One region of the Paenibacillus sp. FSL E2-8871 genome, then DNA from elsewhere that is predicted to be linked to it. Evidence: a T-box and tRNA genes for the amino acid it is inferred to sense, from the RefSeq annotation. Region 1 holds a T-box; the other holds one or more tRNA genes.
What was found. A T-box is a leader RNA that pairs with one kind of tRNA and senses whether it is charged. The one in region 1 lies ahead of NYE25_RS15005 (valine--tRNA ligase), so its partner is inferred to be a tRNA-Val.

Region 1 (7,910 bases):
ATTTGCCACAACCAATTCACCAGTAGACTCGGAATACCATGCTGGAATACGATGTCCCCACCACAGCTGACGGGAAATACACCAATCACGTACGTTCTCGATCCAGTTCAGGTAAGTTCTCTCGAAGCGGTCCGGTACAAAGTTAACCCCGTTCCCATCCTTCTGTGCATTGATGGCAGCTTCAGCGAGTGGCTGCATCTTCACGAACCATTGTGTGGACAAGTACGGCTCAACAACCGCTCCAGAGCGTTCACTGTGTCCTACTTGATGCACATGATCTTCGATATTGATCAGCACACCTTGCTCCTTCAGGTCAGCAGTGATAGCCTTACGACATACACTCCGGTCTTGACCTTGGTAAGGTCCTGCTTCTTCATTCATCGTACCGCTCTCATCCATCACGTTAATCTGCGGTAAATTGTGACGTTGACCCATCTCGAAGTCATTCGGATCATGAGCTGGTGTAATCTTAACCGCACCACTACCAAACTCTTTGTCTACATAATCATCAGCGATAATCGGAATCTCACGGCCAATAATCGGCAGGATCAACGTTTTGCCGATCAGATCTTTATAACGATCGTCTTCCGGATGAACAGCAACCGCTGTATCACCCAGCATGGTCTCCGGACGTGTGGTCGCTACTGTAATAAATCCGCTACCGTCTTTGAGCGGGTAACGCAGATGATACAAGTGACCATTAACTTCTTTATATTCAACCTCGATATCCGACAATGCTGTACGAGCCGCCGGGTCCCAGTTGATAATGCGTTTGCCGCGGTAGATCAAGCCTTTATTATAGAGCTTAACGAATACCTCGCGTACAGCTTTCGACAACCCTTCATCCAGGGTAAAACGTTCGCGGGAATAGTCAAGGGAAAGCCCCATCTTAGCCCACTGCTCATGAATGGTGTTCGCATATTTATCTTTCCACTCCCACACCTGCTCCAGAAACTTCTCGCGGCCGAGATCATGTCTAGAAATTCCCTGCTCACGCAGCTTTTGCTCTACCTTTGTCTGCGTTGCGATACCGGCATGGTCCGTACCTGGTAGCCACAACGTGTCGAAGCCTTGCATCCGTTTTGTACGAATCAGGATATCCTGAAGCGTAAAATCAAGCGCATGACCAATGTGCAGCATTCCCGTTACGTTTGGCGGCGGGATTACAATGCTGTATGCTTTTGCGTCTGGACGCCCGCCTGCACGGAAATATCCACCCTCTGTCCAATAGGAATACCACTTGGTTTCTGCCGATTTCGGATCATACGTGGTTGGCATTTCATTCTTAGAATCATTTGCAGCGGCAGCATCTGCCGCTGTTAAATTGTTTTGGTCAGCCATTCTCTGATACCTCCACTTGGTTACTTGTAGTTGGTTTCTAAAAAACAAAAAGACCCCTCGTCTCAAAGGACGAAAGGCCATTCTTTCGCGGTACCACCTTTGTTTCGCGCCAATGAAAAATAAACCTGCACTTCTCTCACCTTGCGGTTCAGAAGCTTAGCGCGACACTCGTACAGATAACGGCTGCTACCGGCCACATCCTAACTTATCTTTCATATCCATGAAGACAAGCTCAGAAGGGCAACTCCGGGGCGACTTCGGTGGCTGTATCCTACGGAATGTCACAGCACTTGCATTCCGCTCTCTGAAGGGCTGACCGCCTACTCTTCCCGTTCCCAGTCTTTACTTAGATATTGCTTACTCCATAATACATTTTGAGTCATCCCTAGTCAACCTGAATAGGCTTCTACAGCGGGACTTTAAGCGGAATTTCGACTTATAGCGTGCATATGTCGAATTTTCATTCGATTCATCACTCTGCGTTGGTTAGATCCCCCACATTCTAACGTTCTCCGGTCACACAAGAATAAACGCCTTCGACGTCCTTTTACGGACGGTAAGCGTTTATTCGAGAAATATAAGGATAATGTATAACGTGAAACTTATATATTCTTATATTTAGACAAAAATCCCGATCTACTATCAGATCGGGATTCACCTATTCATATGATTACGCATTGTAATTCAATTACGGAATGTACAACACTTGCCCTTCTTCTACACTCTGCCCAGACAATCGATTATACATTCCCAGCTCCCGCGCACTTAGCTGATACTTCTCTGCGATTGTATCCAGCGTTTCTTCACGCTGCACGATGCAAAGGCGAACCTTACGGAATAGGTTAGCGCCATCTGCTCCAGCAATGAATCTGCTCTTCCACTCCGTATTATTTCCGGCCTCTGGAATGATCGCTGCAGCCGATGCATTTCCTTCAGATAGGAGAGCCTCTTGTTCTTTACGAGAACGACTAGAGCTGAGTAATGAAGAGAAGGTGAGATGTTCTTTGGCTGGAGCCTCTGCTTCTTTCTTGCTTCCTAGCGCAATCTTAAGATCTTGTTTCTCCTCGGTATGTGGCACAGTCTCCTGAGAAACTAAGCCTTCGTTCGTATTATCACTGATCGGCTGCGCATTCTCTTCTTGTGCGTGAAGCTCATGGTTTGCCACGTTTTCAGAAGCAAATACAGCGATATCTTGGTCTGCATCAGCAATAGCTGCTGGAACAGCGGTTTCTCTTGAAGCAAAAGTATATTCAGCTTCTTGCTCTTGATCCGCTTGACTCGCCTGGCTAACTTGATCCAGCTGAGTGGCCTCAGCTTCATTCTGTGACTCAGCTTTAAACCAGTAATCCGCTATTCCTGCTTTGGAATCCTCTGTTTGCGAATCCAGACTATGCGTCCGCGCTTTCGCGCCCTTGTCCTTCTCATGAGCGGATGAGAAATTCACTATAGGGGACGAATGACCAGCTCCACTCGAGACCAAAGAGGGCTCTGATGCACCTGCATTCGCTTCAGCATGCTCATGTTCTTCTACGGCAACCTCCGATGCATCCTCGCCAAAGGTCCACTGTGAATTTTCATAAAGTGCATCAGTTTCGTGCTCTTGGTTCTCTGCAGATGCTTCGATTACCCTGTCATCACTGAGAGGGGAATAAGCAACTGTGTACTCTTCCTGCTGCCAGGCCGGTTGTGGTTGAGGCTCCGCACCACCGATTCCCCGCAGTGATAATACGCCTGTTATATTCACTGTGCGCATCGTGAGCAGATCAATATCAAAATTCTCGATCTCCACCCCGATATCTTCAATCGAGCTGACGCGTGTAAGCGGAACAGTGATTTCAACGGGAATGGCATGCTCCAGACGTTGTGTTCGGTCATCTTCACTCCGGTAGAGTCCGGTAAGCAACAGCTGACCATATAACTCGGCACGATCCTCCCGCTGAATCACCTGGATTTCCGGAAGTAGTTCAACCTCCTCCAGCTCAGCTATTCCCGGAAGCTCTTCCGATAGGTGAATGCGTTCATAAATATCAAACCGCAAGCCGTGGGACTGATCAAACACGGGATATGTCCTCCTTCTTGGCATAATCTAACCCTGAGACAGGCCCAGAGCATAAGCCCAAAATGTTACTCCCCACATGTATATGCTTCAAACAGAAAGGCATGACAACTTTGGTGGCACTAACCGGACAGGATGCTATTAATTTCATAAATTCAGGGACTATTCGAACCTATCTGCCGGCCAATAGATGAACTACTCCGCATGAACAAAGTATTATATGCTGCTTTTGCTATTAGGACATAGATAGATGCTTCTTTCTGAAAAAACAGAAAATTATATACCCTACGAAAAAATAGATAAAAAAAGAACCGTAATACCAGCATTTGCTGATACCACGATTCTCAGGTTTATAACGTAGCCGTCAAGGCGCTTCAGACAGCAGCTCCCGCAGCTGAAGCATATCCTCCGGCCACGGATCGCTTACTTCCAGTTGTTCACCGCTCCAAGGGTGGCGGAAAGACAGCAGCTCGCCATGGAGCGCATGTCGGCCGGCAGCGCTGGAAGCCCAGACCGGGCCGCCATATAGCGCATCCCCATACAAGGGATGACCCATATGGCTGAGATGGACGCGAATCTGATGCGTCCTTCCGGTCTCCAGCTGCACATGCACCAGGCTCCCGCCATGCAGTGCTTCGCGTCCGAGGATTCGAGTCACGGCGGACTGTCCGCCGGGTGAGACTCTTCTCCGCGCCGCATGATGACGATCGCGCCCAATCGGCGCGTCGATCACTTTAAGCGTAGGCGGCACTGTGCCTTCGACGATCGCGGCGTAGAGCCGTGAGATGCTTTTTTCACGCATATTCTCGTCTAGGACAAGCTGAGCGAATTCATTCTTCGCATACATCACCGGGCCTGTTGTATCCTTGTCCAGTCGGTGAATATGCCTTACAGCTACACTAACACCGGTAGCGACATAATGCGCAGCTACAAGGTGATCCAGCGTTACACCTAAGCCACTACCATCCGGATGAACCGCCATGCCTGCCGGCTTGTGGGCAACCAAGCAAAAATCATCCTCATACAGCACCTCAAGCTCTTCCCATACCGGTTCAATACCCGCTTCACGATGAGGGAAAAGCGCCAACCGAAGTCGGTCTCCCTTCCACTGAATGCCTCCCTCGCGGCGCAGACGCAGATGAAGCTTCTCAGGCATCCCTACAGTTTCCAGCAGCCACTTGTCAATTGCAGCTTCAGAGTCCTCGGCTCCAGTAATGATTTTGCCGGGTGTGACTTCCAGCCACTCTCCACGTCTAGTCCAAGCTCCACCACCGGTTCGATCTCCGGCTCCGTTAATCAAAGGGCTTTCAGGGCGTTATAATGGCCCTCAATGGTATCATCAATATCCTGCTCACTATGCGCAGCCGATACGAACATGCCTTCAAACTGTGAAGGCGGCACGCTAATGCCTTGGCTCAACATATGACCAAAATAACGACGAAATAGGTCCGTGTCGCTAGTCTTAGCCGTCTCGAAATTGGTAACAGGTCCTTCCGTGAAGAACGGACAGACCATCGAGCCCACGCGGTTAATGGTCAGCGGAATGCCAGTCTCGATGGAATTCCTATTCAAGCCTGCTTCCAATCGTGCCCCTAATTGCTCCAACCGATCATAAACTTCAGGTGTTAACAGCTTCAACGTAGTATATCCTGCTGCCATTGCTAATGGATTACCACTAAGTGTGCCCGCCTGATAAATCGGTCCCGTAGGAGCGATTTGCTCCATAATCTCTCTTTTGCCGCCATAAGCGCCTACTGGAAGTCCTCCGCCGATGACTTTGCCGAAGCAAGTGATATCCGGAGTAATGTTGAACAATCCTTGAGCACAGCCACGGTTGACACGGAAGCCTGTCATTACTTCATCAAAAATAAGCAAAGATCCATGGTCTGAGGTTAACTTGCGAAGTCCTTCCAGGAATCCTGGAAGTGGTGGTACAACACCCATGTTCCCGGCAATCGGCTCCACAATCACTGCGGCAATCTCACTGCCAAAGCGTTCGAAAGCAACCTGAGTGGACTCCAAATCATTGTATGGAACTGTGATGGTATTTACTGCTACACCTTCAGGAACGCCCGGGCTATCCGGCAAACCTAATGTGGCTACACCAGAACCTGCTTTAATAAGTAAGCTATCCGCGTGGCCGTGATAGGAGCCTTCGAACTTCAAGATTTTGCTGCGTCCGGTATAACCACGTGCCAAACGAATCGCGCTCATCGTTGCTTCCGTTCCGGAGTTAACCATACGTACGATATCTACAGAGGCCACACGTTCAACAACGGTTTTTGCCATCTCTGTTTCGAGTAAAGTTGGTGCGCCAAAGCTTGTCCCTTTTACTGCCGTCTCCTGCAATGCCTTTACAACCTCAGGATGCGCATGACCCATAATCAGCGGTCCCCATGAGCATACATAGTCGATAAAGCTGTTGCCGTCGATATCATAAATACGCGAGCCGACCCCATGATCCACATAAATTGGAGTCAAACCTACGGATTTGAACGCCCGTACAGGGCTATTCACCCCACCGGGAATATATTGTTTTGCTTCATCAAAAGCCTTGCGGGACGCTTCCTCTTTACGCGCCATTGGCTCATTACTCATCTATCTTCACTCCTATTCTGTTCTTGGTCACACAGGTATAAGGCAGCTGCCTTTGCAGCGATATCGTTGTGATTGAGATTAACTACGCAGCCAGCGCGCAGCATCTTTTGCAAAATAAGTAATAATAATATCCGCTCCGGCCCGTTTCATGCCAGTCAGCATTTCCAGCACAACGGCTTGCTCGTCAATCCAGCCTTGCAGCGCTGCTGCTTTTACCATGGAATATTCGCCACTCACATTGTAAGCCACAAGAGGCAAATCGAACTGGTCGCGGATCGTACGAATCACGTCCAAGTAAGCCAGAGCTGGCTTCACCATTAACATATCTGCACCTTCCAGCACATCGGATTCTGCTTCACGGAGCGCTTCGCGCAGATTGGCAGGGTCCATTTGATACGTTTTGCGATTTCCGAACTGTGGTGCTGAATCCGCAGCTTCGCGGAAAGGGCCATAAAATGCCGAAGCATATTTGACCGAATACGACATAATCGGCACATGCTCAAAGCCATTCTCGTCTAGTCCCGCACGAATTGCGTGTACGAATCCATCCATCATATTCGAAGGGGCAATAATATCTGCTCCAGCTTTAGCTTGGGATACCGCCGTACGGGTCAACAGCTCTAGCGAAGCATCGTTGATGACATCACCGTGTACCACACCATTTACCGTATGCGTATGCACCATCCCGCAATGTCCGTGATCCGTAAATTCACAAAGGCAGGTATCTGCAACGACCAACAGCTCAGGGTACCACTGCTTGATCAAGCGAGTAGCCTCTTGCACAATTCCATCCTCTGCGAAACCGGAAGAACCGATAGCATCCTTCGTTTCAGGAATCCCGAATAGCAACACAGCCGGAATGCCTAGTGCGGCAATCTCGTCCACTTCTGCTTTTAAAGTATCCAGCGAAAAATGGTACACGCCCGGCATCGAGCTAATCTCATTCTTCACACCTGTTCCATAAGTCACAAATATAGGCTGTACAAAATCCAGTACATTCAGTACTGTCTCCCGCACCATACCACGAATTCCAGCAGAACCGCGTAGACGACGGTGACGTGTAATTGGAAAGCTCATTTGTTCATCCTCCTGAAAATAAAATATATAACCAAACCCTCGATCGTTGACTAACTGCGGCTGCTTAGTTGTAGTTTGTGCAGTTATTTTGATGTTATATCGTAACTGTAAGCTTTAGTTGCACTCTCTACAGTTATTTATTACAAAAGAGCGAAACTCCCTGTTTTAGCCCGTTTTTAATTGCACATATTACAATTAAAATCGATCTTCGCTTATATCCAGGGAATTTAAGTGTATAAAGTGCAACTAAACCTCAATCAGACCTCATGCTAACAGACCTCATACCAGTCTCGTAACCAGATTAAAAGCTATATTTCCACTAGATTGCATACTAATCCAAGTACCCAACATCTAATATATCACTTAGAACTGCGTGAACTTTATACATACACACATAAACTTACTCACCCATACACACACCAGTTAGTTTACAACTTCGCCATCCATCATACTCTGAGCTTCAACAGTACCTGCGTTTGGTGGCCAATTTAATGTTACTTAAGTTACTTACAATAGCGGCGTGGCGCTTCCGAGCTTAGATACAACTACAGACGATGTTGTAAAGCCGATGTTCTATTGGCGTCAATTCAAGCTTTTTGTAGCTGAGTCTCCGCATTCCAGCGACAGAGCTCCTGCACCAGACTATTAATAGTTGCTTCTTCAGGTAGCAGTCCCGGGGTAAGCCCCGCTTCCACGGCAGTCTGCTCAGTTAATGGCCCGATGCAGGCTATTTTCACGTTAGCTAGCAATGGGAGTGGATCTTCGAGCCCCATTCTTTTCAGAATGTGGATGAAATTGCGCACCGTTGAAGAACTAGTAAAAGTCACCGCGTGAACGC
Region 2 (7,910 bases), 2.9 Mb from region 1:
AGGCATACGATGAACGCTTTATACAGGAATATCATTTGAATAGTAGTATAGCCATTATCCTTTTTGGTATTGCCGGTTCCATTTATGTCTTGGTGGATTATTATCTTGATCAGAGGAGTTGAATATATGAGCTATTTTGAAAGAGTTAATAAAATATCAAACATTTTATTTTGTGTTTTTGGATTGTTTTTTATTTTGACTATAATTTTCTTTTCTACTAGCAGCTTCTCAGAAATCTTGCGTTATAATTTCACAAATGACTTAAGAGGAGCAATGATTACAGTCATTTGTTTTATGATCTCTTTATTTTCACTTGCCCTGGGCATTACTTTGAAATGTCTTGTAAAAGACTCTGATGAAACGATCCAGCTTATTGCCACAAGAATAAAGTAGTTGTTGAAATCTCAGCAAGTATAACAAATCCCTGCAACCTGAGGGGTTGGCAGGGATTTATTTTAATCTAAGAATTGGATAATTTATCTACCTCATCACTAAAAGCATCCTGGTACTGATTGAATATTCCTGTATCTAATTTAGTGGTAGCATCATTTGCTATAGGAGGAGTATCTTGGATTTGCTTGTACATACGATCAATCTCACCAGAGAGTTTAGACCAGATGTTTTTAATTGAATCGTATTTTGCATCCAGGTTGTTGATGTAATTATCGTATTCTAATTTTTTACTCATCGCTTTTCCTAATTGTTCAATTGTAAAATCTATATCTATGGCTTCACCTGTAGAGCTAGTACCTGAACTTGCATACCAACTGATATCAACAAATCCAACATTCCAAATATCTGAAATGACAAAATTACTAATTTCTTTAAGTGTCGCTTCAGGAGACTGTTCAGTTGTACCTGAATCAGATGTGTTTTTTACAGGCTCTTTGAAGAATTTTCTCATTTCGTTAAAGGGTTCTTTATTCTTATCATTAGACGAATATCCCCAACCAATTTTATCATCCTTAATAAAAATTATAAGTTCACTATTGGAGGACGACTTTTCACCTTGAATTAGGACGATTTTGTCTTTTCCACCATCTTTGTCAGTATAATCAGCTGATTCTATTACTGAAGCGTTCTTAAGTTTGTTATTCTCAGGTGTCTCGGTAGATTCAGCCATTTGAAAAATTGGTTGTACATCAGGAAGTATATTTTCGGATACGAACTTCTTTTTCGTTTCGATATCTGAACCATTCAGGAAAATTTCCACATAATCGAGAGCTAATTTCTCGGATTCTGAAAGTTTCTTCTCTGGCACTGGTGTTGCAGCAGCTGTTTTTGAAGAGTCAGCTGTTGCTTCAGACTGAGTAACTTCTGTAGATGTTGTATTCTTTTCCTCTGAATTTGTTTTGGAACTACCACATCCTGTAAGAAGCACAATAGTTGCAACGATACATAAAAAAGCCTTTATTTTCAATCTCATATCCCCCTAAATCTGATAGTAAATACTAATTAATTCTACCAGATATAGGAATAGTAATCTATGTAATGATGAAACCATTATATTGGATATTCGTATTCCTATAAAATGATGTTGAAAGGTCGTGTGCGTGATGGATAACGGGTATTTTGTTGGATGGGGTACATTAGCATTAATAAATGCTGGGTTAGCACAAGGTAAAAATAGGAGTGGATTAAACTGGTTTTTAATTTCTTTGCTTTGTGGCCCATTGGCTACATTTTTTCTTGTAATATCGAGTAAGCTGCAAATTCATTAGCCCATTATATTTCGGGAGGGGATTTTTTGCTGAAAGCACTAAGGCTGTTCGGTATTCTATTTAGTGCAGCAACAATCATTCTGGCAATACTATTTTTCCGCGGTCAGGATCAAGTGATTATGTCTTGGACAATGATGGGGATGTGTGGAGCTCTGATTTTTAATGGAGGAGCTACCTATTATAAAACTAAAGATAAAATGGCTGCTCTATCTTCGATTGTTGGGATGGTACTCTTAGTATTCTCGCTTACTAAATTTCCATTTTAATAAAATACCCCATCAACCTATAAAGGTCGGTGGGGATTTTTTACGTTTTATCGCTTTTTCAATCAAGTTATAGTAGGTTGCTGCAGGTAATGCTTATTTCTTTTTCTTCTTTGTGGGTCCGATCTGGCGCCTTACTTTATTGTTCTCATCAACCTCAATAATATAAATGTCCTTCACTGTACCGGAAAGAGTAAACCATTCACGTAGAGCATCAGCTTCAGTCATTGGTCCCAATATTCGTTTTCCCCTATAACATATAAAAAACACTCCTACTCCTTAGTGAGTTTGCGAAAATGCAATAATCCTCAAAACGATACTCATTGACGATTTCAGTAAGTCTCATTATTTTATATTAATGCTAAATTATAGGAGATGCAATGTTGAGAGATTGTTCCTGTTTAGTTCAAGTAACGTTTAGATCCATGGCGATGTTATTTTTGACTTTTCGAAGTTCATGCGACGCTATCAGCAAGCACGATACTAAACTGCGATTGACAAAATAGAAGAGCTGCCTAATACTAATTGATAATCATTATCAATGTTTAAGATGTAATTAACTTAAATAGATTGTGTAACGGATCGGAGTGAAATGCAAGATGAAGTTGGAAGATCATATTGCCGCATGGAATTATGCAGCCGTTAAAGTGCTGGATATTCGACATGCTGTGATGGAGCCTGGGGACAAGCTGCAAGGCTATATATTGATTTTTCGTATTATTCCGATATCTAATCTTTTGATAAGCAGCTAGATTTTGTAGTTGAGAAGCTAGTGTCAACGTATGAAAAAAATAGAAAGCTAGATGATAAAACAGCTGTTATCCCTAATTTAAGAGGGAAATCGTATTTCGGTCTGTTTTTACTCCTAGGAATATTGCTGCTGCTTTCAGTAGCGGCTTCTTTCTCTTTTGGCTCAGATTCCATGAGCGTGAAGATGGCATGGACAACGATAGAATTGAAAGGATTGTAAACAGGCTTCCACGTATTTCATGTTGCAAAAGTGGGAAGGGAATTATATATCAGTAAAGCGGAATTTAGGAATTGGTTGGAGGGTAGAAGCGATGATATTTTCCCAGAGGATCACATGAACTGATACGAAAAGTAATCGCGATTCGTATCAAATTCGTATCACAGGGGTTTTTAATAGAATGATAAGTGAATAGAAAACAAAAAAAGCCTTGAAATTCAAGGCTTTTCGATATAGGACGGATGGGGTTCGAACCCATGACCCCTACCCTGTCAAGATAGTGCTCTCCCGCTGAGCTACCGTCCTGCGACGAATTTCATAATACCATACGATAGAGTAGGATGGCAATTCTTTTTTTACAATCTATAGGGATGATAGTTTACATAGTCTTTAAAATAATAAGAAAAGGGGATGCCGCTCCATCCCCATGAGCTACGTCAGATAAAGAACGGAAGTAGAAATATATCGCTTATACCGAAAAAAGGAATGCGTCGTGGAAAGAAGCGACGTCTTGGGAAAAAGCCAGGCCGGAAACCAAATTGTCTATACGCCGATTCGTGTGTAGGCATTCCGTTTAAACGTTCTACCATTTCGTTGCTAGGAACCGCAAGAGTAACATAGTTTTGATCTACATGGGCAATAAAGCCATCAAAGGACTGACCGTCAGTCGTTGTAATACCAACGTATTTGTTCATACAATTCCAACTGACCTGTTGATGTAAATTTGCATTTGTATCCATAAATAACCTCCTCAATTGAATAACCCTGATAACAGTCTATGGTTCGTAGCCTATAACGTTCACGGCGTTAGCCTATAGGGTAACCATAAAATTCGGGTTATTTTGTGTGAGGTGGGGGGGATTGAAGCGGAATTACTGTCTTTCCTTGAATAATAGTGAAAATTATCCATTATCTGTTTGTTTGATGTTGAAACGATTCTAAAAGTTGCGTCGTATACTTAGCCGAGTGCTTTTTTATGGAAATACTCCTTAAGCGCTTATGATAAAATGGAGGGTAATGTACAGCAGTTAGATAAAAATTGAAAGAAAAAGGAGCTTGAGATCTTGCCGCAAAATGAGCAGAAAAAGAATTCTTCCACGCCATGGAAATGGTTGGGGGGCGGGGCGGCGATGCTCCTGTTTAAAGGAAAGGCGATTTTGTCTCTTCTGAAAATAGGTAAAATTGCCGGGCCGTTAATATCAATGATGATTTCAATATGGGCTTATGCTTTGATTTACCCGTGGGGGTTTGCCGTGGGCTTTGTCCTGCTCTTGCTAGTCCATGAATTAGGACATGTAATAGCAGCGAAACGGATCGGGCTTCCAGTCAGCGCTCCACTGTTTATACCGTTTTTGGGAGCTTTAATTACAATGAAAAAACAGCCGCTGGATGCCCAGACGGAAGCTTATATTGCTTTTGGAGGTCCGATCTTAGGAACTATTGGGGCTACAGCCGTTTTTGGAGCGGCTTATTACATGGATAGTCCACTTCTCTATTCCTTGGCTTATATAGGTTTTTTACTTAATCTGATCAATCTGCTGCCGATTCACCCGCTTGACGGTGGCCGTATTGCAACCGCGGTGACGCGCTGGCTGTGGCTTGTGGGGCTCGTGGGTGGTTTAGCCATCATCATCTATATGCGTTCGATCTTGTTCTTTATTATTTGGGCGTTATTTGCTTACGATTTGTATAACAAATATGTCAAGAGACGCACTAACAATCGCCTTTATTCTGTAACGAAGGGTTTCTTAATTCCAGTAGAGCCACTTAGAGATGCAGGCTACATGATTCCAGGACCAGAGCATAGAAGAGATTTACCTTTTACTACTTACAGTGATTTGGAAAGACAGCAGTATGTAGGGGTGAGATGGGATCAACTGAACTACATTGGTAGAGCTACGCTTCCACAGCAATGCATCATTGAAAAGGTACGTATCTCGCAGCTAGAGCCTGTGACCTTAGAGAATGGGCTTCATCTAAAGATGAATTGTGATATCAGCTATTCGGTCTACGAGAACGATAAGTATTACGATGTGCCGGCTAGCTCACGCTGGAAATACGGTATCGCTTATTTTGTATTAGCTGGCTTTCTGGCAGGAATGATGTACATGGTCCATGCCGTTGGGAATGTGAATCTATAAGAGTTAGAATCGGGCAATGAAGTGATCCAATGGTTTATAAAACTCATGAACCGTCAAAGCTGTAATGAGAATAACCGCAGTTGAACGGTGAAAGGAGTAAAACCATGCCTAAATTTTTGAAATGGGAAGTCGGCGTTTGTCTGCTGTTACTGATGGTTTTGGGAGGATGTTCCGAGGCGAAGCCAACAAAAGTCATGGAAATCAAAGAAATGACTAATCTAGATGGAAAGCCAAAAGGTCAGTACCCTCCATTGTCACCAGTGATGCAAGACACATACAATCGTTCGATTCCTGAAGAAGTATATTCTGCAGATTAGAGCAGCGTAGAAGACGATTTCTCATGCTCAGGCTTTTCTTTCTAGTCGAATTTTTATATAATAGACAACTATCGTTGGAACATAGAGAGAGGAGTTTGGGACTAACATGGCGGCAGAAATCTTACGGGTAACTACAGAGGAACAGCTTCAGATGGGGCTGGATATTCGTACTAAAGTATTTGTAGAGGAACAAATGGTACCGGCTGAGGAAGAAATTGATGAATACGATGTTATCGGTCCGAATGCGCACCATATTCTAATTATAGATGAAGGTGTACCTGTGGCTACAGGAAGATTGATTTATTACAAAGCAGGTACAGCCAAAATGCAGCGTATCGCCGTACTGAAAGATTATCGAGTCAAAGGATACGGACGTGTTCTGTTGCTAGCTATGGAAGAGCTTGCTCGGGAGCTTGGACTGGAAGCTTCGATTCTTGATGCACAGTGCCAAGCTGAGAATTTCTACAAGAAGCTAGGATATGAAGTGATTTCTACGGAACCTTTTTATGACGCAGGTATTCTACATGTACGGATGCAGAAAACTCTTTAAAAATAGTGCACATAATTTACCGTTCCATGAAGCAAGCTAGGATGTGCCATATGATGGCAAATCCAAGTGCAAGGGGCGAGCTGAAGTGCCAAATAACGAACGCGAAAGTTTCGTAGCTGTACAGAAAAATGGAGACGGAGATTTAACCAGTTTCCAGACCTCTACAGGACGTGTCCTGGCGTATGATCAAGCGCTTCAAGAAGTACAGGCCGGAAATATTGCCGGAGTGAATGCTTTTAAAGGTAAAGACGGAGGAACTTATATTCGCGGCGACGCGGATGGGGATCCAACCAACAATTTGGATAATCTTCCGAGTTTCTCATAGTTCTAAAGGCAAAGACCGTACATACGTCATCGGACGTCAATGTACGGTCTTTTTTTAATCCTAATCAGAGTTTATAAATTACATGCTGCTCAATAAACTCCATCTCTCCAGTAAGCCCGACGAATTGAGGTTGTTCATCACTATAATGCATGAGCTTGATGATACGTCGAACATCTTCAGGTAATGACATTAACTCCTCCAGTGTGGTGTGAACAACACCTGATCCACCAAGCTGACAGTCATGCAGAATCATTCGGATGCCGTGCTCACGGACAAGGCGTATAAGTAGATCCGGCTGAAAAGTCATGTCCGCGCTGTAGAAAATCTCATTATTTATTAGAAGGGAATAGCTATCTTTGCCAGGAATATGCGGCGTATGTATGATCTCGAGCGAAAGAGAAGGAGCGAGCTTGTACGTAATTCCGGGTTTCATAGGTTTAACATCGAAGATATCGGTCAGGGAGGCTACTGCATCTTTTTGATATAATCCACCCTTTAAGGTGTTGTTCCAAAGTGGCTCAACAAGCGTCTCAGGTAAATGTAATCTCATATTCTTCCCGTATACGTGCTTTAGCGTAAGTGCTAGCTCTTCCAGACCTCCAACATGGTCCGCATGAATATGCGTAATTAGAGTAGCGTTTACGTCACGGAAGGATTTCCCGATGGTATGTATGGCAAGTGGGGCTGTAATCCCACAATCAATCAGTAGGGTATAATCATCAGCTAGTAGCAAGCCATTATTGTTAAAAAAGTTTTTTGCAAAAGCATTGCCAGTTCCTAGCATTTGTAGGCTCAGACTCATAAGAAAGTACCCTCCTGAAATCGCTGTCAGCTAATATATCAACTTTGAACAAGTACATAATATCATTTTTCGGAAGATGAATGAAATATTTACCTACAATTAGCGCAACTTGCTGAGACAAAGTAAGTATACATTAATAGCATGAATTATTTGGAGGGTTTCAAATGAATAGATGGAAAAAAGTCACTTTATGTGTGTTTGCTTTTTCCTTGATGGGTGGCTCCTTATTGTTCGCCGATTCTGTGAGTAAGAAAATCAGGGTATGGAACAACGGGACGGAAATTGTAGACGGCGGTTATTTGATTGATGGAAAAACATATATTCCCGCTAGAGAAGCGGGCGGGGTAGTGAATTGGGATGGATCTGGTAAAGTGACGATTCTTAAGCCTAATGTTCATATTGTTCTTTTTAAGGATAATACGGTCTTTGGTAACGTAAACGTAGGCAAGCTTAAGATTAAAATATTAACCCAGGTAGATAGCTTAACAGAAGAGGTTTCAGCTGTAAAAGTAGCCATAACGGACCCCTCTGGTAATGTTAAGGATATTCAGTCGCAGGAGCTTGAAGGCTCGCAGAAGGATAATTTCTGGTTTCCGACCTCGGAGTTTACTTATGATTTTAAAGAAACCGGCAAATATCGGGTAGGCTTCTATATGAAAGCTTCCAAAAATGCGGATTACGTTCTTGTGTCAGAAAAGGTAATTACAGCTCTTAATTAAGGGTTCTAAATTGACCTGAACTAATCTAACGTGGTAGTATACCAGATGTAGGATAATACAATTCAAAGTGAGGTATTACAATGAGCGATCACAAACATGAGCATG

Region 2: it has a tRNA-Val gene. The T-box ahead of NYE25_RS15005 (valine--tRNA ligase) is inferred to sense a tRNA for this amino acid. The anticodon was not compared.

Annotation. Positions count from the first base shown of each region.
Region 1 is NZ_JBBOBV010000001.1:3,259,668-3,267,577, forward strand. It holds gene NYE25_RS15005 (valine--tRNA ligase) at 1-1,341, opposite strand, end outside; T-box leader at 1,404-1,687, opposite strand; gene NYE25_RS15010 (LysM peptidoglycan-binding domain-containing protein) at 2,030-3,400, opposite strand; gene NYE25_RS15015 (RluA family pseudouridine synthase) at 3,762-4,697, opposite strand; gene hemL (glutamate-1-semialdehyde 2,1-aminomutase) at 4,694-5,995, opposite strand; gene hemB (porphobilinogen synthase) at 6,074-7,072, opposite strand; gene cobA (uroporphyrinogen-III C-methyltransferase) at 7,660-7,910, opposite strand, start outside.
Region 2 is NZ_JBBOBV010000001.1:388,365-396,274, forward strand. It holds gene NYE25_RS01775 (hypothetical protein) at 1-122, shown strand, start outside; gene NYE25_RS01780 (hypothetical protein) at 127-393, shown strand; gene NYE25_RS01785 (hypothetical protein) at 461-1,420, opposite strand; gene NYE25_RS01790 (hypothetical protein) at 1,748-1,987, shown strand; gene NYE25_RS01795 (hypothetical protein) at 2,081-2,221, opposite strand; gene NYE25_RS01800 (hypothetical protein) at 2,584-2,736, shown strand; tRNA gene NYE25_RS01805 (tRNA-Val) at 3,186-3,257, opposite strand; gene NYE25_RS01810 (hypothetical protein) at 3,389-3,691, opposite strand; gene NYE25_RS01815 (site-2 protease family protein) at 4,016-5,092, shown strand; gene NYE25_RS01820 (hypothetical protein) at 5,197-5,409, shown strand; gene NYE25_RS01825 (GNAT family N-acetyltransferase) at 5,516-5,959, shown strand; gene NYE25_RS01830 (DUF3892 domain-containing protein) at 6,045-6,284, shown strand; gene NYE25_RS01835 (MBL fold metallo-hydrolase) at 6,349-7,086, opposite strand; gene NYE25_RS01840 (copper amine oxidase) at 7,251-7,805, shown strand; gene NYE25_RS01845 (DUF1292 domain-containing protein) at 7,886-7,910, shown strand, end outside.